Regions from separate parts of the Rhodoferax sediminis genome, predicted to be linked through region 1. Evidence: riboswitches for the same ligand, from Rfam matches in the RefSeq annotation. Region 1 holds a riboswitch; the other holds the start of a gene.
What was found. Region 1 has a riboswitch for S-adenosylhomocysteine ahead of ahcY (adenosylhomocysteinase). Riboswitches for the same ligand answer to the same signal wherever they lie in the genome.

Region 1 (11,731 bases):
CCGGATGACAAGGCCGAGTTCTTCGACCCTGCGGCCGACAAGATCTACCGCCACCCCACCTTCTACGAAATTCCCGACGAAGTGGGGCACATGTGATGGCGGCGACTGGGCAGGCCATGAGCCGCAGGGCCGCTCCCAAGGCGAATACCGCAGCGCGTCGCGCGGAGGTTATCTGATGAACGCGCATACCGACTACCTGCTGCACCTGGCCGACAACGCGCTGGTGCTGGGCCAGCGCAACGCCGAGTGGTGCGGCCACGGCCCGATTCTGGAAGAAGACATTGCGCTGGCCAACATGAGCCTGGACCTGATCGGCCAGGCCCGCCTGCTGTACCAGCACGCCGCCGCCCTCATGAGCGACGGCGCCACCGAGGCCGTGACGGAAGACGCGCTGGCCTACTTTCGCGACGCCGCGGAGTTCCGCAACTACACCCTGCTGGAGTTGCCGCACCACGGTGCGCTGGCGCCCGGCGCCGCCGCCGAGCGCGACTACGCCACCACCATCGCCCGCAACTTCCTCTACAGCGCGCTGATGGTGCTGCTGTGGGAGGCGCTGCAAAGCTCCCACGACGCGCAGCTCGCCGCCATTGCCGCCAAGTCGCTGAAAGAGGCTCACTACCACCTGCGCCATTCGCGCGACTGGCTGGTGCGCCTGGGCGACGGCACGGCCGAATCGCATGCCCGGGCACAAGCCGCCTTGAACCATTTAATGCCCTACGCCCAGGAGTTCTGGACGCCGAGTGCTATGGAAACCGCAGCAAGCGCGGACGCCACCGGCGTTGCCACCGCGACGCTGCAAGCCGCCTGGAACACGCTGGTGGATGACGCCCTGCTCGAAGCCACGCTGGCGCGGCCGCCGGCCGGCGGCTACATTCCGCAGGGCAAGAAGGGGCTGCACTCCGAGCACCTGAGCTACCTGCTGGGCGAGATGCAGGGGCTGGCGCGGCAACACCCCGAGGCCACGTGGTGAACACCCTCGCGCAACCGCCGCTGGCGCCCGAGTTGCAGCAGGTGTGGGCGCTGCTCGAGGCGGTCACCGACCCCGAGATCCCGGTGGTCTCGATCCGCGAGCTGGGCATCCTGCGCGACATCCGCAGCCGGGACGGCGAACTCGAGGTCGTCATCACCCCGACCTACAGCGGCTGCCCGGCCATGGGCCAGATCGAGGACGATGTGCGCGCAGCGCTGCAGGCGCACGGCCTGGCGGCGCGGGTGGTGACGCAACTCGCGCCGGCCTGGACCACCGACTGGATGACCGAGAGCGCCCGGACCCGGCTGCGCGAGTACGGCATCGCGCCGCCGCACACCCTGGCGGCCAGCAACGTGATTCGATTCGCTACGAAATCAGTAGCGCAACATGCTCTACCAGCGGTGGCTTGCCCGCGCTGCGGCTCGGAAAACACGACCGAGACCTCGCACTTCGGCTCGACCGCCTGCAAGGCCCTGTACCGGTGCCTGGACTGCATGGAACCGTTCGACCTTTTCAAGCCCCACTAAGCCCACCCAACCCCACACACCGCACGCTCGCAACAGCGCCCCACCCCATGGCCATCCCCCATTTTCATGAGCTCACCGTCTCGCGCATCAGCCCCGAAGCAGCCGGCGCCGTGGCCGTCACGCTGGCCATTCCGCCCGCGCTGCGCGAGACCTTTGCGTTCGAGCCCGGCCAGTTCCTGACGCTGCGCGCCGACATCGACGGCGAGTCGGTACGCCGCAGCTACTCCATCTGCTGTCCGCGCAGCCGGCTAAACGTTGCGCACGAGGTGGAGGTCGGCATTCGCCCGATGGACGGCGGCGTGTTCTCGAACTGGGCCGCGACCCGGCTCAAGGCCGGCGACACGATTGAAGTGATGCCGCCCGACGGGCGCTTTGGCGTGCGCCGGCCGCGCGCCCTGCACCGCGTGGGGTTTGCGGCGGGCTCCGGCATCACGCCCATCCTGTCCATCATGGCCTCCACACTGGAGGAGCAGCCCGAATCCAAATTCACGCTGGTCTACGGCAACCGCCGCATGGCCAGCGTGATGTTCAACGAAACGCTGCAGGACCTGAAAGACCGCTACCCCTCGCGCCTCACGCTGATCCATGTGCTGTCGCGCCAGGCGCAGGAGGTGGAGTTGCTGCAGGGCCGCATTGACGGCGACAAGGTGCGCGCCGTCATCGCCGCGCTGCTGCCCGTGGGCAGCATGGACGAGGTGTTCATCTGCGGCCCCGAGGCCATGATCGAGGACACCGAGGCTGCGCTGCTGGCGGCCGGCGTGCCGCAGCGGCAGATTCACACCGAACGCTTTACCTCGCCCACCCTGGAAGCGCTGGCCCCGGCCGAGCGCCGGGCCGCCGTGGCTGCCGGCCAGCAAAAGGCCGGGGGCGGAACCGTCGCACTGACCGTGATGCTCGACGGCAAACCGAACGAACTGCGCATGGGGCGGGACGACCATGTGCTCGATGCGGCGCTGGCCGCGGGGCTGGATCTGCCCTACTCGTGCAAGGCGGGCGTCTGCTGCACCTGCCGCGCCAAGGTGATCGAGGGCGAGGTCCGGATGGACAAGAACTTCACGCTCGAGCCCTGGGAGATGGACAAGGGCTTTGTGCTGACCTGCCAGGCGCGGCCGTTGACGGACCGGCTGGTGGTGAGCTACGACGAGCGTTGAAAGCGCACCCGCAATAATGGCGGCATGTCTTCACGTTCCCGCCAGCGCCTCGCCGTTGCACTGATTTTCATCACCCCTGCCTTCTGGTCCGTCAACTACCTGATCGCGCGCCGCGCGCCCGGCGTGATCGAGCCGCACGTGCTGGCGCTGCAGCGCTGGCTCACGGCGGGGCTGCTTTTCTGCTTTTTCGCACGCACCGAGTTGTGGGCGCAGCGCCGGCTCGTCCTCGCCGACTGGCGCCACAGCGTCGTGCTCGGCGCACTGGGCATGTGGATCTGCGGCGCCTGGGTCTACCTGGGCGGGCACACTACCAGCGCCACCAACATCGCGCTGATCTACGCGCTGTCGCCGGTGATGATCGTCGTGATCTCCCGGCTCTGGCTGAAGGAGCCGTTCAGCGCCGTGCAGGCGTGCGGCGTGGCGCTGGCGCTGGCGGGCGTGCTGCACGTGGTGCTCAAGGGCGAATGGGCACAGCTGGCCAAGGTGCAGTGGTCGGTGGGCGACGCCTGGATCCTGGCCGCCACCGTGGCGTGGACGTTTTACTCGCTGCTGCTCAAGCGCTGGCCCAGCCCGCTCGGGGACGGCGCCCGGCTCGGCGTCGTCAGCCTGGCCGGCGTGGCGGTGCTGCTGCCGTTTGCCGCCTGGGAGGCCGCCTTCAGCCCCGTTCCCGCATTCTCAAGGGCCGGATTCGAGCTGGCGCTGGCGGCCGCCGTGCTGCCGGGCTTCGCCGCGTATCTCGCCTATTCGGTCATGCTGCGCGAGCTGGGCGCCGCGCGCGTCAGCGTGGTGCTCTACCTCGGGCCGCTGTATGCGGCCATCCTGGCCTGGCTGGTGCTGGGCGAGCCGGTGCACGGCTACCACGCCGTGGGCATGGCGCTGGTGCTGCCCGGCATCTATCTGGTCAACCGCCGGTCCGACTGACGGCCGGGGCCGCCCCACGCTGCGTCAGACCGCGGCCAGCGCCTGGTCCAGGTCTTCCAGCAGGTCATCGATATGCTCGATGCCGACCGACAGGCGCACCATGTTTTCCGAGACGCCGGCCTTGGCCAGCTCCTGCGGGTCGAGCTGGCGGTGCGTGGTCGAGGCCGGATGGCAGGCCAGCGATTTGGTGTCGCCGATATTCACCAGCCGCAGGAATAGCTTGAGCGCGTCCTGAAAACGGGCGCCGGCCGCGCGGCCGTCGGGCGCCTTCAGGCCAAAGCTGATGATGCCCGAGGCGCGCCCACCCATGAGCTTCTTGACCAGCGCATGGTCGGGGTGCTCGGGCAGGCCGGCGTAGTTCACCGTGGCCACCTTGGGATGCGCCTGCAGATGCTGCGCAATGCGCAGGCTGTTCTCGCAGATGCGGTCCATGCGCAGCGGCAGCGTCTCGATGCCCTGCAGGATCTGGAACGCGTTCATCGGGCTCAGCGCGCCGCCCAGGTTGCGCAGCGGCACCACGCGCGCGCGGCCGATGTAGGCGGCCGGGCCGAAGGCCTCGGTGTAGACCACGCCGTGGTAGCTCACGTCGGGCTCGTTCAGGCGCTTGAAGCGCTCCTTGTGCTCGGCCCACGGGAACTTGCCCGAATCGACGATCGCGCCGCCCAGGCTGGTGCCATGGCCGCCCAGGTACTTGGTCAGCGCATGCACCACGATGTCGGCCCCATGCTCGAACGGACGGCACAGGTACGGGCTGGGCACGGTGTTGTCCACGATCAGCGGCACGCCGTGGTCGTGCGCGACCCTGGCCAGCGCGGCCAGGTCGGTCACGTTGCCCAGCGGGTTGCCGATGGACTCGCAAAAGATCGCCTTGGTGCGGGCGTCGATCAGCCTGGCAAACGAGGCCGGGTCACGGTAGTCGGCAAAACGCACCTCGATGCCCATTTGCGGAAAGGTGTGGGCGAACAGGTTGTAGGAGCCGCCATACAAAGTAGAAGCCGACACGATGTTGTCGCCGGACGCGGTAATGGTCTGGATCGAATAGGAGACGGCCGTCATGCCGGAGGCCACCGCGAGCGCGCCCACGCCGCCCTCCAGCGCCGCCACGCGCGCTTCGAGCACCGCCGTGGTCGGATTCATGATGCGGGTGTAGATATTGCCCGCCACCTTGAGGTCGAACAGGTCGGCGCCGTGCTGCGTGTCGTCGAACGCGTAGGCCACGGTCTGGTAGATCGGCACCGCCACCGACTTGGTGGTGGGATCGGGGCTGTAGCCCGCATGCACGGCGAGGGTTTCAATCTTCATTCGTTGTTCTCCACAAAAGTCGACCATCCTAGACCGTCCTCGACCCGCTGTCGACGATCAAAACGTTACAAGCTCATAACCCCAGCCGGCGGCAGATTTCCAGCGTGGCGACCGACTGGTTCATCGTGTAGAAGTGCAGCCCCGGCACGCCGGCACCGCGCAGCAGCATGCACAGGTCGGTCACCACGTCCAGGCCAAAGGCGCGGATGCTCGCCGTGTCGTCGCCAAAGCCTTGCAGGCGCAGGCGAATCCAGCGCGGGATTTCGGCGCCGCAGGCATCGGAAAAGCGCATCAGCTGCGTGGAGCTGGTGATCGGCATGATGCCGGGGACCACCGGCACATCGACGCCGAGCTTGCGCGTCTCGTCCATGAAACGCAGGTAGGCCGAGGCGCTGTAGAAGTACTGCGTGATGGCCGAGTCGGCGCCCGCCTTGACCTTGGTGGCGAAGGCCTGCAGGTCCGCCTGCGGCGACTTGGCCTGCGGGTGCATCTCGGGGTAGGCGGCGACCTCGATGTGAAAGTGGTGGCCCGTTTCCGCGCGGATAAAGGCGACCAGGTCGCTGGCATGGTGGAACTCGCTGCCGGCGCCGTAGCCGCTGGGCAGGTCGCCGCGCAAAGCCACCAGCCGCTTCACCTTCATGGCCCGGAGCTGACCCAGTTGCTCGCGCACCGAGGCGCGGGTCGCGCCGATACAGGAAAAATGCGAGGCAGCGGCTACGCCTTCGGCCAGGATGTCGCGCACCGTGGCAAAAGTGCCTTCCTGCGTGGAGCCGCCCGCACCGTAAGTCACCGAGCAAAACTCGGGCTTTTGCGCATACAGGGCCTGGCGCACCACACGCAGCTTCTCAACGCCCTCGGGCGTTTTCGGCGGAAAGAATTCAAAACTGACCGGGAGGGTGGAAGGAGGGTTCATGGTTTGGTGGCGTAAACAAAAAACTCGCGGTTGCCGTCGCCGCCGGTGATGGCGCTGTCATACCAGCCCAGCACCTGCATCTGCAGGGACGCCAGGCTGTCGCGAATGCGCTGCTCGACCAGGGTGTAGAGCGTGGCGTCCTTGACGATGCCGCCCTTGCCGACCTGCCCCGGTTGCAGCTCGAACTGCGGCTTGACCAGCATCAGCAGCGCGCCCTGCGGCGCCAGCAGGGGCACCAGCGCGGGCAACACCAGCGTGAGCGAGATGAACGACAGGTCGCCCACGATCACCTCAAAATTTGCATCAAATGAGGCCGCAGCCCCCGCCACGTCTTCGCTATCAGCTATTAAATCAGTAGCATCCAGGGCGCGGGCGTTGACGCCCTCGATGCAGAACACGCGCGCGTCGCCGCGCAGGGCCGGGTGCAACTGGCCATGGCCCACATCCACGCCGACCACGCCGGCCGCGCCGTGCTGCAGCAGGCAATCGGTAAAGCCCCCGGTCGACTGGCCCACGTCCAGGCAGCGCTTGCCGGCCACGCTCAAACCGCTCTGGCGCAGCGCGCCCTCCAGCTTGAGGCCGCCGCGCGAGACGTAGCGCGCCTCGGCGGCGTCGAGCAGTTCAATGCGCGCGTCCGCGGGCACGTCGTCGCTGTTCTTGGCGATGGTTTTCCAGGCCGCGGCGTGCGTCATGGCGGGCTGCCAGCGCACGCCCGCCGCGATCAGGCGCTGGGCCTGCGAACGCGACGTGGCAAGGCCGCGTCCCTGCAGCAACTGGTCGGCGCGCATCTGTTCAATAGCGGTAGCTGTCGGCCTTGTACGGGCCGTTCTTGCTCACGCCGATGTAGGCGGCCTGCTCGTCGGTCAGCTCGGTCAGCATGGCGCCGACCTTCTTCAGGTGCAGGCGCGCCACCTTCTCGTCGAGGTGCTTGGGCAGCACATAGACCTTGCCGGCCTGGTAGGCGTCGGGCTTGGTGAAGAGTTCGATCTGCGCGATGGTCTGGTTGGCGAACGAAGACGACATCACGAAGCTCGGGTGGCCCGTGCCGCAGCCCAGGTTCACCAGGCGGCCCTTGGCCAGCAGGATGATCTTCTTGCCATCGGGGAAGGTGATGTGGTCCACCTGCGGCTTGATCTCTTCCCACTCGTACTTCTCGATCGACGCGACATCGATCTCGTTGTCGAAGTGGCCGATGTTGCAGACGATCGCCTGGTCCTTCATGGCGACCATGGTGTCGTGCGTGATAACGTTCTTGTTGCCGGTGGTGGTGACGAAGATGTCGGCCTTGTCGGCGGCGTACGCCATGGTCACGACCTTGTAGCCTTCCATCGCGGCCTGCAGCGCGTTGATCGGGTCGATTTCCGTGACCCACACTTGCGCCGACAGCGCGCGCAGCGCCTGCGCCGAGCCCTTGCCCACGTCGCCGTAGCCGGCCACGCAAGCCACCTTGCCGGCGATCATCACGTCGGTGGCGCGCTTGATGCCGTCCACCAGCGATTCGCGGCAGCCGTACAGGTTGTCGAACTTGCTCTTGGTGACCGAGTCGTTCACGTTGATGGCGCGGAACAGCAAGGTGCCCTTGGCGCTCATCTCGTTCAGGCGGTGCACGCCGGTGGTGGTCTCCTCGGTCACGCCGATGATTTCGGCCGACTTGCGCGTGTACCAGTTGGCATCGACGGCCAGCTTGGCCTTGATCGCGGCGTAGAGGATGCGTTCTTCCTCGCTGGTCGGGTGGGCCAGCACGCCCAGATCCTTCTCGGCGCGCTGGCCCAGGTGCATCAGCAGCGTGGCGTCGCCGCCGTCGTCCAGGATCATGTTCGGCCCTTCACCGGGCGTGCCCTTGGCGCCGAAGTCGAAGATGCGGTGGGTGTAGTCCCAGTAGTCGGTGAGCGACTCGCCCTTGATGGCGAATACCGGCGTGCCCTGGGCGGCGATCGCGGCGGCAGCATGGTCCTGCGTCGAAAAGATGTTGCATGAGGCCCAGCGCACCTGCGCACCGAGCGCCTGCAGCGTCTCGATCAGCACGCCGGTCTGGATCGTCATATGCAACGAGCCGGTGATGCGCGCGCCCTTGAGCGGCTGGGACTTGGCGAATTCCTCGCGGATGGCCATCAGGCCGGGCATCTCGGTCTGGGCAATATTGAGTTCCTTGCGGCCCCAGGCGGCCAGCGACAGGTCGGCAACAACGGAATCTTGGTGGGTGGCAGGTTTGAGAACAGCGCTCATGGTTAACTCCAAAAATGAATTTGAACAACCACGGGCTGCGGGGAAAAACTCACCGCACAGACCCGTGGGTGAGCGCAGTTGATGCACGGCGCGCCGGGTTTGGCAAGCCATGCTGTCCGAGCCTCGTCCACATGGTGTGAACTGCAACGCTCCTCGGAAGTGGCGTATTTTAGCGTGAAGCTCAGACGACGGGGTTGGGATGGACCCTGGCCGCGACAGGACTCACTGGAGAAGCCCGGGGTTGCTTTGCCAGATGGACCAGGTCAGCGCCGATGCAAAAGACACCCACACCAGGTACGGCAGCATGAGCACCGCGGCCAAACGGCGGATGCGCCAGAACGCGACGATGGTGGCGGCGATGAGCAGCAGCAACACCAGCACCTCTGCGGACGCCAGCGCCCCCTGGTGCCAGGCGAAGAAAAGCCACGACCACAGTGCATTGGCGGCCAGTTGCGCGACGAACAGCGTGAGCGCCTCTCGCGTTGCCCCCCGCTCGCGCCACACCAGCCATGCGGCCACGCCCATGAGTGCGTAGAGGACCGACCAGACCGGCCCGAAGACGGACGCCGGCGGCGCCCACGACGGCCGCATGAGTTGCGCGTAGAACGATGCCGCCTCGACCGATGCAATGGCGCCGACACCGGCCGCCACAAACGAGAGGACAAGCCAGGCAACGAGCCCCAGGAGTTGCATCTGACGGGAATGCGGCTGCAGGGTAGTGGTTGGCATGGGTCTAAAAAATGAGAGGGGACGCCCTGAACATTATCACTACGCCCTGGTCCGGCAAGCCGATGAGTCGCAGCAAAGGCCGCCTCTAATGCGTGCCCTGCACATGCTTTCGGCTTTTCGGCGCGGGGCGGTCTGCCACCATCTCGCCCGACAACCCCTTGAGAATGCCGCAGTCGGCGGCCGCGTTGGCCTCGCTGCATTGCTGGCGCAGCACCTTCAGCTGTTTTTCAAGCGATCGCAACTCGCGGATACGCTGCGCCACATGGCCGATATGCGCATCCAGCAGCTCGTTGACCGCCATGCAGTTCTCCTGCGGCGAGGCCTTGAAGCGCAACAGCGCGCGAATCTCGCCGAGTGCCATATCGAGCGTGCGGCAGTGGCGGATAAAGGTCAGCCGCTCGACATGCTCGTGGCCGTAGATACGGTAGTTGCCGTCGGTGCGGCCCGCTGGCGGCAGCAGGCCTTCACGTTCGTAAAAACGGATGGTCTCCAGCGGGGTGAGCGTCGCCCGGGCCAGTTCGCCGATCTTCACAGGCAGCTCCTTTCGAGGCCATTTTGAAACTGCTTGACTCTATACCGGCTACAGGGTTTTCAATAGAGGCCAGATGAGAAACCACCCCATGGCCGAAACCAGACACACCCCCGCCCCCGGTAGCGCAGACGGGTGCTGCGCGCCCGTGAGCGCGACGCCGCCAACGCCCCCGCCGCAGGGGACGCATGACGCTCACGCGGGGCATGATCACGATCACGACCAGCCAACGGGCGTTGCGCGCCTGGGCGCCGCGCTCGCGCTGGCGATCGGCGCGGAGGCGCTGCATTTCTTCGCCGGCGACGTCACCTCGCTGAAATATGCGGGGCTGGCCATCGCGGCCGTCGCGATCTGGCTCGCGGGCGCCGAGACCTATGCCAGCGGCATCAATGCGCTGCGCCGGGGCAGGCTGGGCATCAACGCGCTGATGAGCGTGGCCGTGACAGGCGCCTTCGTCATCGGCCAGTGGCCGGAAGCGGCCATGGTCATGGCGCTGTATGCCATTGCCGAGCTGATCGAGGCGCGTGCCGCCGGCCGCGCGCGCCACGCCATCCAGAGCCTGGTGGCGCTCGCGCCCGAACAGGCGGAGGTGCTGCAGGCGGACCAGCGATGGGCGGCCGTACACGCCGCCGATGTCGCGCTGGACGCGATCGTGCGTATCCGCCCCGGCGCGCGCGTGCCGCTCGACGGCATCATCACCGCAGGCCGCAGCGCCGTGAATCAGGCCCCGATCACCGGAGAGAGCCTGCCCGTGGACCGCACCGTGAGCGACATGATTTTCGCGGGCACCATCAACCTGACCGGCGAGCTGCAGTTCCGCGTCACGGCGGCGGCCGCCAACACCACGCTGGCCCGCATCATCCACGCCGTCGAGCAGGCGCAGGGAACGCGCGCGCCGACACAGCGCCTGGTCGATCGCTTTGCGGCGATCTACACGCCGTCCGTGTTCCTGCTGGCGCTGGCCACCGCGCTGCTGACGCCGTGGCTCATGGGCCTGACCTGGCTGGCGGCGCTCTACAAGGCGCTGGTGCTCCTGGTCGTCGCCTGCCCCTGCGCCCTGGTGATATCGACGCCGGTCACCGTGGTCAGCGCGCTCGCGGCCGCGGCGCGGCGCGGCATTTTGATCAAGGGCGGCAGCTACCTCGAAGGCATGCGCTTCCTGAAGGCGATGGCGCTGGACAAGACGGGCACCGTCACCGAAGGCCGGCCCCGACTGGTCGAATGGGCCACGCTTGAGCCGGGGGCCGATAAAGACGGCATTGCACGCATTGCCATGAGCCTGGCCGAGCGCTCCGACCATCCCGTCTCGAAGGCCATCGCGCAAGGGTTGGCGTGTCGGGCGCACAAGATCGACGGCTTCACCGCGCTGGCAGGCCGCGGCACGCAAGGAGCCATCGACGGCCACACCTACGTGCTCGGCAATCACCGGCTGATCGAGGAGCGCCAGCAGTGCAGCCCTGCGATCGAGGCGGCACTCGAGGTGCATGAAAGGCAGGGCCGCACCGTCACGCTGCTGGCCGATGAGAATGCCGTGGTGGCGATCTTTGCGGTCGCCGACACGATCAAGGCGTCGTCGCGCCAGGCCGTCGCGGAACTGAAGGCGCTGGGTGTCGCCACGATCATGCTGAGCGGCGACAACCGCGCGACCGCCGGCACCATCGCCCTGCAGGCCGGCATCGAGGAATCACACGGCCATCTGTTGCCGCAGGACAAGCTCGCGCAAATCCGGGCCCTGCAACAACGCTTCGGCGCCACCGGCATGGCCGGCGACGGCATCAACGACGCACCGGCGCTGGCGCAATCCGACACCGGCTTCGCGATGGGCGCGGCCGGCAGCGACACCGCCATGGAGGCCGCGGACGTGGTCATCATGAACGACGACCTGCGCTGCATCCCGGAAGCCATCCGGCTCTCGCGCAGGACCCACGCCGTGCTGGTGCAGAACATTTCGCTGGCGCTCGGCATCAAGGCCGTCTTCATCGTTCTCGCCCTGGCGGGCAGTGCGACGATGTGGATGGCGGTGTTTGCCGACGTGGGCGCGACACTGCTGGTGATTGCGAACGGCCTGCGGCTGCTGAGGCGCAAGACCGCGGCTGCTTGACGCCGTTCGCGGGCATTCAAGTGCCTCTTGACGGAAACGCCGACTTTAGGGCTGGTTTGGGCATAAGCGAAAATGACGCCACACGTTACACCCATCCGCACCTATTCAAGAAATCGACCGCATGCAGCACGCCTCTTACCTCGATGAAACCCGGCGCCGCCGCACCTTCGCCATCATCTCCCACCCCGACGCCGGCAAGACCACGCTGACGGAAAAGCTGCTGCTGTTCTCGGGCGCGATCCAGATCGCCGGCTCGGTGAAGGCGCGCAAGGCCTCGCGCCACGCCACCTCCGACTGGATGGAGATCGAGAAGCAGCGCGGCATCTCGGTGGCCTCCTCCGTCATGCAGATGCTGTACCGCG
Region 2 (11,731 bases), 580 kb from region 1:
CTCAGGACCGCTCGCTGAAGAGGCGGCCCCAGCCCTTCACGGCGCGCGGCCCGACGCCGATGGTCTTGAGCGCCCGCCACACCACGGTGGAGACCGAGTCGTAGATGGGGATGCCCAGTTCGCGCTCCATCTCGTCCGCGAGTTGGGCGCCGTGCAGGTTGGTGCACATGATGGTGATGGCGTCCGGCCGCTGTTGGGCCACCTCGCGCAGCATGCCGCGCAGCGTGTCGGGCGCGACCTCGCTGAACGCGAAGTTCACCGTCAGATCGAGATGCCGTTCGGCGACGCAATCGATGCCGATACCGGCGTAATTGGCGACGATGCGCTCCTGCACGTCCTGCACATAGGGTGACACCAGACCCAGGGTGCGCGCGCCCTGCGCCGCCAGCAACTCGTTGAGCGCCAGTACCGAAGTGGTGGCCGGAATGCCAGTGGCCTCGGTGATGCGTGCGCACAGCTGGCGGTCCTTCTCGAAGCCGAGCCAGCTCGCAGAGGTGCCGCTCCAGAGAATCACGTCGACGTGCGCATCGGCCAGCAGCCGCGCCGCCTCGATGATCTTGCTGTCCTCGAACTGCTTGAGCGACTGGTCGCCCAGCGAGATCTCGGTCACGGTGAAGCGCGAGAAGTGAGCCGAGACGCCGGGCACGCTGCTGACGATGGCACTGGTCAGCGGCTCGAGCGCGGTGTTGGAGGAGGGCGTCAAGACGCCGATCAGTTTGCGTTGGGTCATGGTGAATTCGGTTGTGGGTAGCGTTGCATGCGCTTCTTGGAGGCCGGCAGCCCGGGCCGCCGCCTCAATTTGGCGGCGGCCCGGGCTTGTGGCTGCGCTGTCGCTCCTCAGACCGGCAGCTTCTTGCTGTAGTCGATGAGGAACGTGGAGCAGATGAACAGGCCCGCGCCGGCCGCCGCAAACAACATCAGTGCGAGGAAGTAGGAACCCGTCGCCTGGACGATCAGGCCGACCACGATGGGGACGCCGATGCCCGCCACGTTGCCGCCCAGGTTCATCGTGCCGCCGAGGAAGCCGACGCGGTCGCGGGTGCCCAGGATGGACGGAATGCACCAGAACAGGCCGCACCAGCGCAGGAAGAACAGGGTGACCGACAACATGATCACGACGGTGACCGGGTCCTTGATCTGCGACACGCTGTAGATCGCGGCGGTGGCAATGATCGAGGAGAAGCCGAACAGCGAGCGCAGCACCTTGCTTTGCGAGGCGCCGGCAGCGCGCCATTTGTCCGCGACCCAGCCGCCCACCAGTTCCCCGACAAAGCCCGAGAAGAACATGATGAACACCGCGCCGCCCATCTCCTTGATGTTCAAGCCATGGACCTTGGACAGGTAGGTCGGCATCCAGGTCAGCAGGCCGTAGAACAGCGCGTTGAAGCACATCCAGCCGAAAAACATGCCCCACACCGAGCGGTACTTGAAGAAGTCCAGCACACGGCCGCTGATGACGGCGGGCTCACTGGCGACGTCCCGTGCGTGCGCGGCCTCGATGTAGCTGGCCTCGGCCTCGTTCACGCCCGGATGTTCACGCGGGTCGTTGCGGATGTAGCTCCAGGCGAAGTAGCCGGCGATCAGGGTGCCGACGCCGGCCACCACGAACGACGTGCGCCAGGAATCGAAGGTGGCGATCAGGCCCGAGATCAGGATCGCCCCCAGCGCGGCGCCCAAGGGGGCACCGCCATCGAGCAACGTTGCGCCGCGGCCGCGCTCGGTCTGCGTCATCCAGATGCCGTTGAGCTTGCCGCCGGCCGGGTAGATCGGCGCCTCGGCCGCACCCAGGCCCAGGCGCGTCAGCAGCAGCGGAACCCAGCCGGTGCAGACGGCGGCGATGGCCTGGAAGAAGCCCCAGCCGATCGTGGCGCCGGCGATCACGATGCGCGGGCCGAAACGGTCGGCCAGCATGCCGCCCGGGATCTGCATGAAGGCATAGGTCATGAAGAACGAACTCAGCAGCAGACCTTCGATGGCCGGACCGATGTTGAACTCCTTGGAAATGATGGGCATGGCCACCGACAGGGAGGCCCGATCGACGTAGTTGATCGAGATGAGAAACAGCATCATCAGGAAAATCTTCCAGCGCACCTTGGTAGGCGCCACGTTCTCGCCGGCCAAGGCGGCCGGGCTTTGCAAAGCCGCTGTCGTGTTGGGTGAAACTCTCATAAACGCTTACTCCATTAGGTGGCGGCCCGGACGTGGCGCCGTGGAATGGAAGTCTAGGAGGCATCGATTGACATCAACATCAGTGTTTACACTAATGTTGACAATACGTTAAACAAAACACTGCTGACAGAAATGGTGGTAAAGAATGGGCCCGGGCCCGCCTACATCTGCTCCCACGGCAAGTTGTCATGCCGCCAGCCATTGAGCACGGAGCGGCGGAAGTGCGCGTCCAGATCGCCCTCGAAGCCATGCACCACGTGCGCCACGTCGGTGAAGCCCGCGGCCTCCAGCGCCTGGCCGGCGTGCTGCGTGCGCGTTCCGCTGCGGCAGATCAGCAGCAGCGGGCGGTCCTTGCGGCCGGCCTCGCGCTCCACGGCGGCCGCGAAGTGGGCCGGGTCGGGCGTCATGTCGGGGTATTCGTACCAGGGAATGTTTTCCACGCCGGGCGGGCGCCCCACATAGAGCGACTCGATTTCCATGCGCACGTCCACGAACAGTGTGTCGGGCTGCTGCTGGATCAGTGCCCAGGCCTCGTGGGGGAGCAGGTTTTTCATGCCGGTATTGTCCGGGGGAAACCCCCGCGCGAGCCCGGCCGGGCCACACTTTCTACAATACAAACCTTATGAAGCCCCTTCAATACACCCGCGCCCAAGCCCTGCCAGCCCTGCTGGCCCAACGCATCGTCATCCTGGACGGCGCCATGGGCACCATGATCCAGCGCTTCAAGCTCAGCGAGGAGCAGTACCGCGGCGAGGGCTACGCCGGCCCCGGCAGCGTCGGCGACCGCTTCAAGGACTTCCACAAGCACGTCAAGGGCAACAACGAGTTGCTGAGCCTGACGCGCCCGGACGTGATCCGCGACATCCACGAGAGCTACCTCGCGGCCGGCGCCGACCTGATCGAGACCAACACCTTCGGCGCCACCAGCATCGCGCAGGCCGACTACGACATGGCGAATCTGGCGCGCGAGATGAACCTGCAGTCGGCCAAACTGGCGCGCGCCGCCTGCGACAAGTTCTCCACGCCCGACAAGCCGCGCTATGTGGTCGGCACGCTGGGCCCCACGCCCAAGACCGCCAGCATCAGCCCCGACGTGAACGACCCCGGCGCGCGCAACGTGAGCTTCGAGGCGCTGCGCGCCGCCTACTACGAGCAGGTCGAAGCCCTGGTGGAAGGCGGCGCCGACGTGCTGATGGTCGAGACCATCTTCGACACCCTCAATGCCAAGGCCGCGCTGTTTGCCATCGACGAGTTTTTCGACCATTCCGGCGAACGCCTGCCGCTGATCATCAGCGGCACCGTGACCGATGCCTCGGGCCGCATCCTGTCGGGCCAGACGGTCACCGCCTTCTGGCACAGCGTGCGTCATGCCCGTCCGCTCGCCATCGGGCTGAACTGCGCGCTCGGCGCGGCGCTGATGCGCCCCTACATCCAGGAGCTGCACCGCGTGGCGGAGGACACCTTCATCAGCTGCTACCCCAACGCGGGCCTGCCCAACCCGATGAGCGATACCGGCTTTGACGAAACCCCCGACGTCACGGCGCGCCTGCTCAAGGAGTTTGCGGCCGAGGGCCTGGTGAACATCGTGGGCGGCTGCTGCGGCACCACGCCCGAGCACATCGGCGCCATCCGCGAGGCGGTCGCGCCGCTGGCCGCGCGCACGCTCAAGCGCGATTTTTTCTACAAGGAAGCGGCTTGAACTGAGCGGCGCGCCATGCAGGGCCTCAAGAGAAAATTTGTCTACGTCACGCTGTACGAGCTCATCGCCATCGTCTGCTCCACCTGGGCGCTGGCCGCGATGTCGGGCCACGGCCTGGGCGACTCGGGCGGGGTGGCGGTGGCGGCGTCCTGCATCGCCGTGGCCTGGAACCTGGTGTTCAACACCCTGTTCGAGGTCTGGGAGGCGCGCCAGAGCGTGCGCGGGCGCAGCCTGGCCCGGCGCGTGGCGCACGCCATCGGCTTCGAGGGCGGCCTGATTGCGGCGCTGGTGCCGTTGATCGCCTGGTGGTTCGGCATCAGCCTGCTGCAGGCCCTGCTGCTGGACCTGGGCCTGGTGGTGTTCTTCCTGATCTACACCTTCGTCTTCAACTGGGGTTTCGACCGGGTGTTCGGCCTGCCGGCCTCGGCCACGGGCGATCCGGTGCGCGGCGTCTAAGGCCGGCCCCGACCCGCGCTACTGCACCGTCGGCTGGTTGATTTCCTGCTGCATGGCTTGCGTGAGCTGGGTGTACATCTTGAGCTTGTCGGTACTCTCGCGCAGGCGCACGGCCAGGCGCAGCGAGATCGCCATCATGAGCTTGGCGGCGGTGCGCGGGTCGTCGTCCAGCAGTTGGGCCAGCCCGCCGCGCGTGAGGATCGCGCCGTGCACGTCGGTGGTGGCCGTACACGAGGCCGCGCGCGGCTCGCCATCCAACAGGCCCATCTCGCCGATCACGCGCCCCGGCCCGAGCACGGTCAGCGTGATCGGCTCGGAGCGGCTGACCACGATGGTTTCCACCGTGACCTCGCCGTGGAGCACCAGCAGCATGAAGTCGGTTTTGTCGACATCGCCTTCGCGGATAAAAATGGTGCCCTGATCGATCCGGTGCGGGCGCATGTAGCTCACCACGATGCGGGCCTCGTCGTGGCTCAGCTGCATCAGGGCGGCCGGGCCGATCAGCATGGCGGCGGCCTTGTCCGCGCTGGCCGAGCCCTCGAGCGCGCGCAGCCGCGCACTGTGGTTGTTGGAATGGCTGGAACTCGCCGGATTTCTGCCAAAAAGGGTCTTGAACATGGTTACGCCAGTGGTGCCGCGAGCCCAAACTGCCGGACCCGATTAAAATCATGGTAACTCAAGGAGCGTTGCAGCGAACCGGCACCATGGCCGGCCCGCCAGGCTTGAGCAGGATCCAGCCCGATCAACGACGCTCACCGGTATCAACGGCTGGCCCTGCAACCAGGGGGTCAGCGCAGACACAAGGTGAGCCATGCCAGATGCACAAATTTCCCCCATGAAACTCTCGGGCCTCGAGCCCGTGAGCATCGACGCGTCCTCGCTGTTCGTGAACGTCGGCGAGCGCACCAACGTGACCGGCTCCAAGGCCTTCGCGCGCATGATCCTGAACGGCGAATACGAGAAGGCGCTGGCCGTGGCGCGCCAGCAGGTCGAGAACGGCGCCCAGGTGATCGACATCAACATGGACGAGGCCATGCTCGACAGCAAGGCGGCCATGGTGCGCTTCTTGAACCTGATCGCCAGCGAGCCCGACATTGCGCGCGTGCCGATCATGATCGACTCGTCCAAGTGGGAGGTGATCGAGGCCGGCCTGCGCTGCATCCAGGGCAAGGGCATCGTGAACTCGATCAGCATGAAGGAGGGCGTGGAGCCCTTCAAGCAGCAGGCCAAGCTGCTGCGCCGCTACGGTGCGGCCGCGGTGGTGATGGCCTTTGACGAGCTGGGCCAGGCCGACACCTACCAGCGCAAGATCGAGATCTGCGAGCGCGCCTACCGCGTGCTGGTCGACGAGGTGGGTTTTCCGCCCGAAGACATCATTTTCGATCCCAACATCTTCGCCATTGCCACCGGCATCGAGGAGCACAACAACTACGCCGTGGACTTCATCAACGCCACGCGCTGGATCAAGCAGCACCTGCCGGGCGCCAAGGTGTCGGGCGGCGTCTCCAACGTGAGCTTCTCGTTCCGCGGCAACGACCCGGTGCGCGAGGCGATCAACACCGTGTTCCTGTACCACGCGATCAAGGCCGGCATGGACATGGGCATCGTGAACCCCGCCATGATGGGCGTGTACGACGACCTCGAGCCCGAGCTGCGCGAGCGCGTGGAGGACGTGGTGCTGAACCGCCGCCCCGACGCCGGCGAGCGGCTGGTCGAGGTCGCCGAAAACGCCAAGGGTGCGGCCCGCGACGACAGCAAGAAGCTGGAGTGGCGCGGCACGCTGGAGCGCCCCGCCACCGTGGGGCAGCGCCTGTCGCATGCGCTGGTGCATGGCATCACCGACTTCATCACCGAGGACACCGAAGAGGCGTACCAGGGCATCCTGGCCAAGGGCGGGCGCCCGCTGCACGTGATCGAGGGCCCGCTGATGGACGGCATGAACGTGGTGGGCGACCTGTTCGGCCAGGGCAAGATGTTCTTGCCGCAGGTGGTCAAGTCGGCGCGCGTGATGAAGCTGGCCGTGGCGCACCTGATTCCCTACATCGAGGAAGAAAAGCGCCAGGACGAGGCCGCCGGGCGCGACGTGCGCACCAAGGGCAAGATCGTCATCGCCACCGTGAAGGGCGACGTGCACGACATCGGCAAGAACATCGTGACCGTGGTGCTTCAGTGCAACAACTTCGAGGTCATCAACATGGGCGTGATGGTGCCCTGCCACGAGATCCTGGCGCGCGCCAAGGTCGAGGGCGCGGACATCGTGGGCCTGTCCGGCCTCATCACGCCGAGCCTGGAGGAGATGCAGTACGTGGCCGGCGAGATGCAGAAGGACGATCACTTCCGCATCAAGAAGATCCCGCTGATGATCGGCGGGGCCACCACCAGCCGCGTGCACACCGCGGTGAAGATTTCGCCGCACTATGAAGGCCCGGTGGTGTACGTGCCCGATGCCTCGCGCAGCGTGGGCGCCGCGCAAAGCCTGCTGTCGGATCAGGCCGCCAAATACGTGGCCGAGATCAACGCCGACTACGAGCGCGTGCGCATCCAGCACGCCAACAAGAAGCAGGTGCCGATGTGGGACCTGGCGCGCGCGCGCGCCAACAAGACGCCGATCGACTGGGCGGCGTACAAGCCGACGCGGCCGAAGTTCATCGGGCGGCGCGTCTTCAAGAACTTCGACCTGACCGAGGTCACCCGCTACATCGACTGGGGCCCGCTGTTCCAGACCTGGGACCTGGCCGGGCACTTCCCCGAGATCCTGAAGGACGAGGTCGTGGGCACCGAGGCCGTGCGCGTGTACGCCGATGCCAAGCGCATGCTGCAGCGCCTGATCGAGGGCCGCTGGCTCTCCGCCAGCGCCGTGCTCGCGCTGTACCCGGCGAACAGCGTGAATGACGACGACATCGAGTTCTACACCGACGAGAGCCGCACCGAGGTGGCGCTGACCTGGTACGGCCTGCGCCAGCAGACCGAGAAACACGTGATCGACGGCGTGCAGCGCCCGAGCCGCTGCCTGGCCGACTTTGTCGCGCCCAAGTCCAGCGGCATTGCCGACTACGCCGGGCTGTTCGCCGTCACGGCCGGCCTCGGCATCGAGAAGAAGGAGAAGTACTTCATCGACGACATGGACGACTACTCGGCCATCATGCTCAAGTCGCTGGCCGACCGCCTCGCGGAAGCGCTGGCCGAGTGCATGCACCACCGCGTGCGCACCGACCTGTGGGGCTACAGCGAGCACGAGGCGCTCAGCAACGAGGACATGATTGCCGAAAAGTACGCCGGCATCCGCCCCGCGCCCGGCTACCCGGCGTGCCCCGACCACAGCGTCAAGCGCGACATGTTCGAGCTGCTGCAGGCCGGCGAGATCGGCATGTCCGTGACCGAGAGCATGGCCATGATGCCGGCCGCCAGCGTCAGCGGCTTCTACATCGGCCACCCTGAGAGCACGTATTTCAACGTCGGCAAGATCAGTGAGGACCAGGTGCAGGACCTGGCGCGCCGCCGCGGCATGGTGCAGAAGGAGTTGCAGCGGCTGCTGTCGCCGAATCTCTAGGCGCGTGCGCCGGCCGTCGTGGCTAGGCCCGTGCGCCGGCCAGGGCGCGCCGCTGCGCCAGCAGCAGGGCCAGCACCGCCACCATGCTGGCGACCAGCAGCAGCCACAGGCCGTAGGTGTAGCCCACGCCGGGGCGCCACAGCAGGCCCAGCGCCAGCGGCGCCAGCGCCCGCGCGACGGCCTGCGGCACGCCGAGGGCGCCGTTCAGCGAGGCCACATGCTCGCGGTTGACGTACTGGGCGACGGCCGTGCCCTTCACGATCGTGAGCATGCCGTTGCCGATGCCGTAGAGCGCCACAAACAGCATCACCAGCAGCAATGCGGCCGTGCCGTGACCGCCGCCGGCCAGCGGCGCCGCCAGCAGCGCCGCAAGGCCCAGCGGCACCAGGCAGGGAATCAGCCGGTTCGCCAGATGCAGGTCGAAGTGGCGCTCGAAAAAATACAGCAGCAAGCGCCCCAGCACCTGGATCAGCCCGATGGCGGCGGGCACGGCCACGACCCAGAAGTCGCTCATGCCGTTGTCGCGCAGCAGGCTCACCATGTGGGCCGGCAGCGCGGCGGTCACGCCCATCATCAGCATCACAAAAAGGCCGATCAGCAAAAACGGCGCGCTGCGCAGGTAATGCCCCAGCGGCGCGGGCGGTGCGTTGTGGCTTGACGCCGCGGCCTGCCTCGGTGCGCCGCGCAGCACCACGGCATGCAGCGGCGCGCACAGCAGCAGGTGAAAGGCGGCCAGCACCCACAGCGCGTGGCGCCAGCCCAGGTGGGTGATCAGCGCGTCCGTGAGCGGAATGAACACCGTGCTGGCCAGCCCGCCCAGAAAGGTCAGCGTGATGATGGCGCGGCGAAAGTCATGCGGAAAGCGCCGCGTCACCACCGCAAAAACCGGCGTGTACAAGGTGGCCGACAGGCCCGCGCCCAGGCCGATCCACACCGCGTAGAAACCCGCCATGCCGGTCACGAAACTGTGCAGCAGCAGGCACCCGGCAATCAGCAGCGAGCCGCCGGTCATCACGATGCGCTCGTGGCCGCGGTCGATCCAGCGGCCCACCGGGTAGGCCAGCAGCCCCTCGGCCATCAGCGCCAGGCTGAAGGCCAGCGAGGTCTGGGCGCGCGTCAGCCCGAGGTCGCGCTCGACCGGCTCCAGCAGCAGCGAGAAGCCATAGAACACGCTGCCCCAGCTGACCAGTTGCGCCAGCGACAGCCAGCCGACCAGGCGGCGGTTGTAGGCGGAGGCGGCAGCCGTGGTTCTCATCACTTTATTATGACAAAAGGGCCTGTAGCCCTTGATCGGTATGCGCAGGTAGCTATTGATTTAGTAGCGATAAGGTAAGGCAGGCGACCGCTGCAGGCCCTCTGTCCCGCGCCCAGCAGGGGCCGCCCCGGTGCTTGAAAAGACGCGAAACAACCGCACCTGTATTCTTTGCGAACCTCCTGCCAAGAAAGCGCCTCGCCATGTCCACCAGCCCGATCCTGCACCTCAAGCCGCTTGGTTTTCCGTGGGAAACCATCGACCCCTTCCTGTTTTGCGTCTACCACGACGACGCCTATCCGCGCGGCAATGCGCAGATGGGCCCGGACGCGTCGCTGGCGGGGCGTGACATCGGGCAGGACTTCAGCCGCAAGGACGGCTGGAGCATGTACCACGGCAGCACGGTGCCGGGCTTTCCGCCGCACCCGCACCGCGGCTTCGAGACCGTGACCATCGTGCGCAAGGGCCTGATCGACCATTCCGACTCGCTCGGCGCCACCGCGCGCTTTGGCCGGGGTGATGTGCAGTGGCTCACGGCCGGCCGCGGCGTGGTGCATTCCGAAATGTTTCCGCTGCTGGAGCAGGAGCAGCCGAATCCGCTGGAGCTGTTCCAGATCTGGCTGAACCTGCCCGCCCGCAGCAAAATGGCCGACCCGCACTTCACCATGTTCTGGTCGCAGGACATTCCGCGCCTGATCGCCAAGGACGCCGAAGGCCGCACGACCGAGGTCGCCGTGATCGCGGGCCGGCTGCAGGACCCGAACGCCGGCGCCGCCGTGGCGGACCCGCTGGCCCCGCCGCCCGACTCCTGGGCCGCGCAGGCCGATGCCGATGTAGCGATCTGGACCCTGCGCATGGCGCCCGGCGCACGCTGGACCGTGCCCGCCGCGAGAGGTGAGGGCACGCGGCGCAGCCTGTACTTCTTCAAGGGCGCGTCCATTACCGTGGCCGGTCAGCCGGTGGCGAGCCACGCGGCCATCGAGGTGCGTGCCGATGCGGCGGTCGAACTGGTCAACAGCGGCGGCGAGGTCGCGGAGTTGCTGCTGCTGCAGGGCTGCCCGATAGGCGAGCCCGTGGTGCAATACGGCCCGTTCGTGATGAACACGCAGGCCGAGATCGCGCAGACCATGGACGACTACCGCCGCACGCAGTTCGGCGGCTGGTCGTTTGCCGACGATGCCCCGGTGCACGGGCGCGACCCGGCGCGCTTTGCGAAACACCCCGGCGGGCGCGAGGAACGGCCGTAACGCCTGCGCGCGCCGTGCACAGGCGAGGGACTACAGTTTTCATAGCTGACTGTGCAGACCACATAAGGGCTGCAAGGCCTTTTTTCGAAAATAAAATGTGCTCGCAACGCCATATTGCGCGCTACAACACCTCCTGCGCCATCTCCAGCATGCCCCCCATCCCGAAGGCCTCGCGGTAGTGGCTGGGTGTCATGCCGGACATTCTCGTGAACAGGCTGCGGAAGTGCGCTACGTCGCCGTAGCCCACGAAGCCCGCGACCTCGTCCACGCCGTGCACGGTGGAATCCAGCAGATGCCGGGCGCGCTGCATGCGCACCTCCTGCAGGTAAGCGAGTGGCGAATAGCCGGTCGCTGCCCGAAAGCGGCGTTCGAAGGTACGGCGCGTCATGGACGCCTTTTCCATTGCATCCACCAGCGCGTCGGCATGCTCGAAATTGCCGGCGATGGCGCGCTGGGCGCGCAGCACCTGGGCGTCGCCGTGGTCGCTGGGCGGCACAAAACCGGGACAGCCACGCTTGCCCTGGTCGGCCAGGGACTGGGTCGAGAACAGGCGCGCCAATTCGATCGACTGCTGCGCGCCGGCGAACCTCGCGACCAGCAGCAGCACAAGGGATTGCCAGGCGGTGCCCGCCGCGGTGGTCACCAGCCGGGAGCCCGCCCCGGCGGACTGCAAGCCGTTCTGGTGCACGAATTCGATGCGGCGGTAGTTGGCCGCCATGGCTTCCATCATCGCCCAGTGCGTGGTCGCCCTGTGGCCGTCCAGCAGCGCGGTTTCCGCCAGCAAGGCGACGCCGGTGGAAATCGCCGCCACGAAGGCGCCGCGCGCGTGCCGCGCCTTGATCCATTCGACGAAGGGGCGCCAGGGCGTGGACCAGCCCGAACGCCCGAAGCGCACCGATTCTTCGAACAGCGCCGGCACGATGATGACGTCGGGCTCGTAGCCGGCATCGCCGAGCAGGATATCCGGCATCAGCCGCAGGCCCTGGAAGCAGACCACGGGCTGACTCGAACGGCCCACGATGGCCACTTCGAAACGGTTTACCGCATCCGGTTCGCCCTGCAGCGAGGCCCACAGCGTGCCCGCGCTGTGAAGCATGTCGGCCGGGCCCATGATGGTCCAGCCCAGGGCGTGCTCGGGTGCCAGGATGGCCACCCGCACGCGGCGGCCCGCGGGTGCAACGGCCGACTTCATTGCCAGCGCAGCAGGCGCCTCTCGAGGGCGGTCATCAACCAGATCACGCCCATGCCCAGCAGCGACAGCACCAGCAGCACACCCATCACGCCATTCATGTTGAAGGTGGAGCCGAGATAGGCCAGGGTCTGGCCCAACCCGTGTTCGGCGGCAATGATCTCGCCGC

Region 2: linked by a shared signal. The riboswitch ahead of metH (methionine synthase) and the one ahead of ahcY (adenosylhomocysteinase) in region 1 are both predicted to bind S-adenosylhomocysteine.

What each region holds. Positions count from the first base shown of each region.
Region 1 covers NZ_CP035503.1:481,312-493,042, reverse strand. Annotated here, with positions in the region: gene paaB (1,2-phenylacetyl-CoA epoxidase subunit PaaB) at 1-96, shown strand, start outside; gene paaC (1,2-phenylacetyl-CoA epoxidase subunit PaaC) at 176-970, shown strand; gene paaD (1,2-phenylacetyl-CoA epoxidase subunit PaaD) at 964-1,497, shown strand; gene paaE (1,2-phenylacetyl-CoA epoxidase subunit PaaE) at 1,545-2,648, shown strand; gene EUB48_RS02305 (DMT family transporter) at 2,673-3,569, shown strand; gene EUB48_RS02300 (O-acetylhomoserine aminocarboxypropyltransferase/cysteine synthase family protein) at 3,594-4,871, opposite strand; gene metF (methylenetetrahydrofolate reductase [NAD(P)H]) at 4,945-5,784, opposite strand; gene EUB48_RS02290 (TlyA family RNA methyltransferase) at 5,781-6,572, opposite strand; gene ahcY (adenosylhomocysteinase) at 6,577-8,010, opposite strand; S-adenosyl-L-homocysteine riboswitch at 8,074-8,171, opposite strand; gene EUB48_RS02280 (TspO/MBR family protein) at 8,233-8,739, opposite strand; gene cadR (Cd(II)/Pb(II)-responsive transcriptional regulator) at 8,825-9,271, opposite strand; gene EUB48_RS02270 (heavy metal translocating P-type ATPase) at 9,360-11,369, shown strand; gene EUB48_RS02265 (peptide chain release factor 3) at 11,491-11,731, shown strand, end outside.
Region 2 covers NZ_CP035503.1:4,286,029-4,297,759, reverse strand. Annotated here, with positions in the region: gene EUB48_RS20785 (maleate cis-trans isomerase family protein) at 2-730, opposite strand; gene EUB48_RS20780 (MFS transporter) at 838-2,070, opposite strand; gene EUB48_RS20775 (rhodanese-like domain-containing protein) at 2,331-2,723, opposite strand; gene EUB48_RS20770 (homocysteine S-methyltransferase family protein) at 2,792-3,868, shown strand; gene EUB48_RS20765 (PACE efflux transporter) at 3,884-4,324, shown strand; gene EUB48_RS20760 (Crp/Fnr family transcriptional regulator) at 4,343-4,942, opposite strand; S-adenosyl-L-homocysteine riboswitch at 4,997-5,085, shown strand; gene metH (methionine synthase) at 5,160-7,874, shown strand; gene EUB48_RS20750 (MFS transporter) at 7,897-9,129, opposite strand; gene EUB48_RS20745 (pirin family protein) at 9,330-10,373, shown strand; gene EUB48_RS20740 (GlxA family transcriptional regulator) at 10,495-11,565, opposite strand; gene EUB48_RS20735 (ABC transporter permease) at 11,562-11,731, opposite strand, start outside.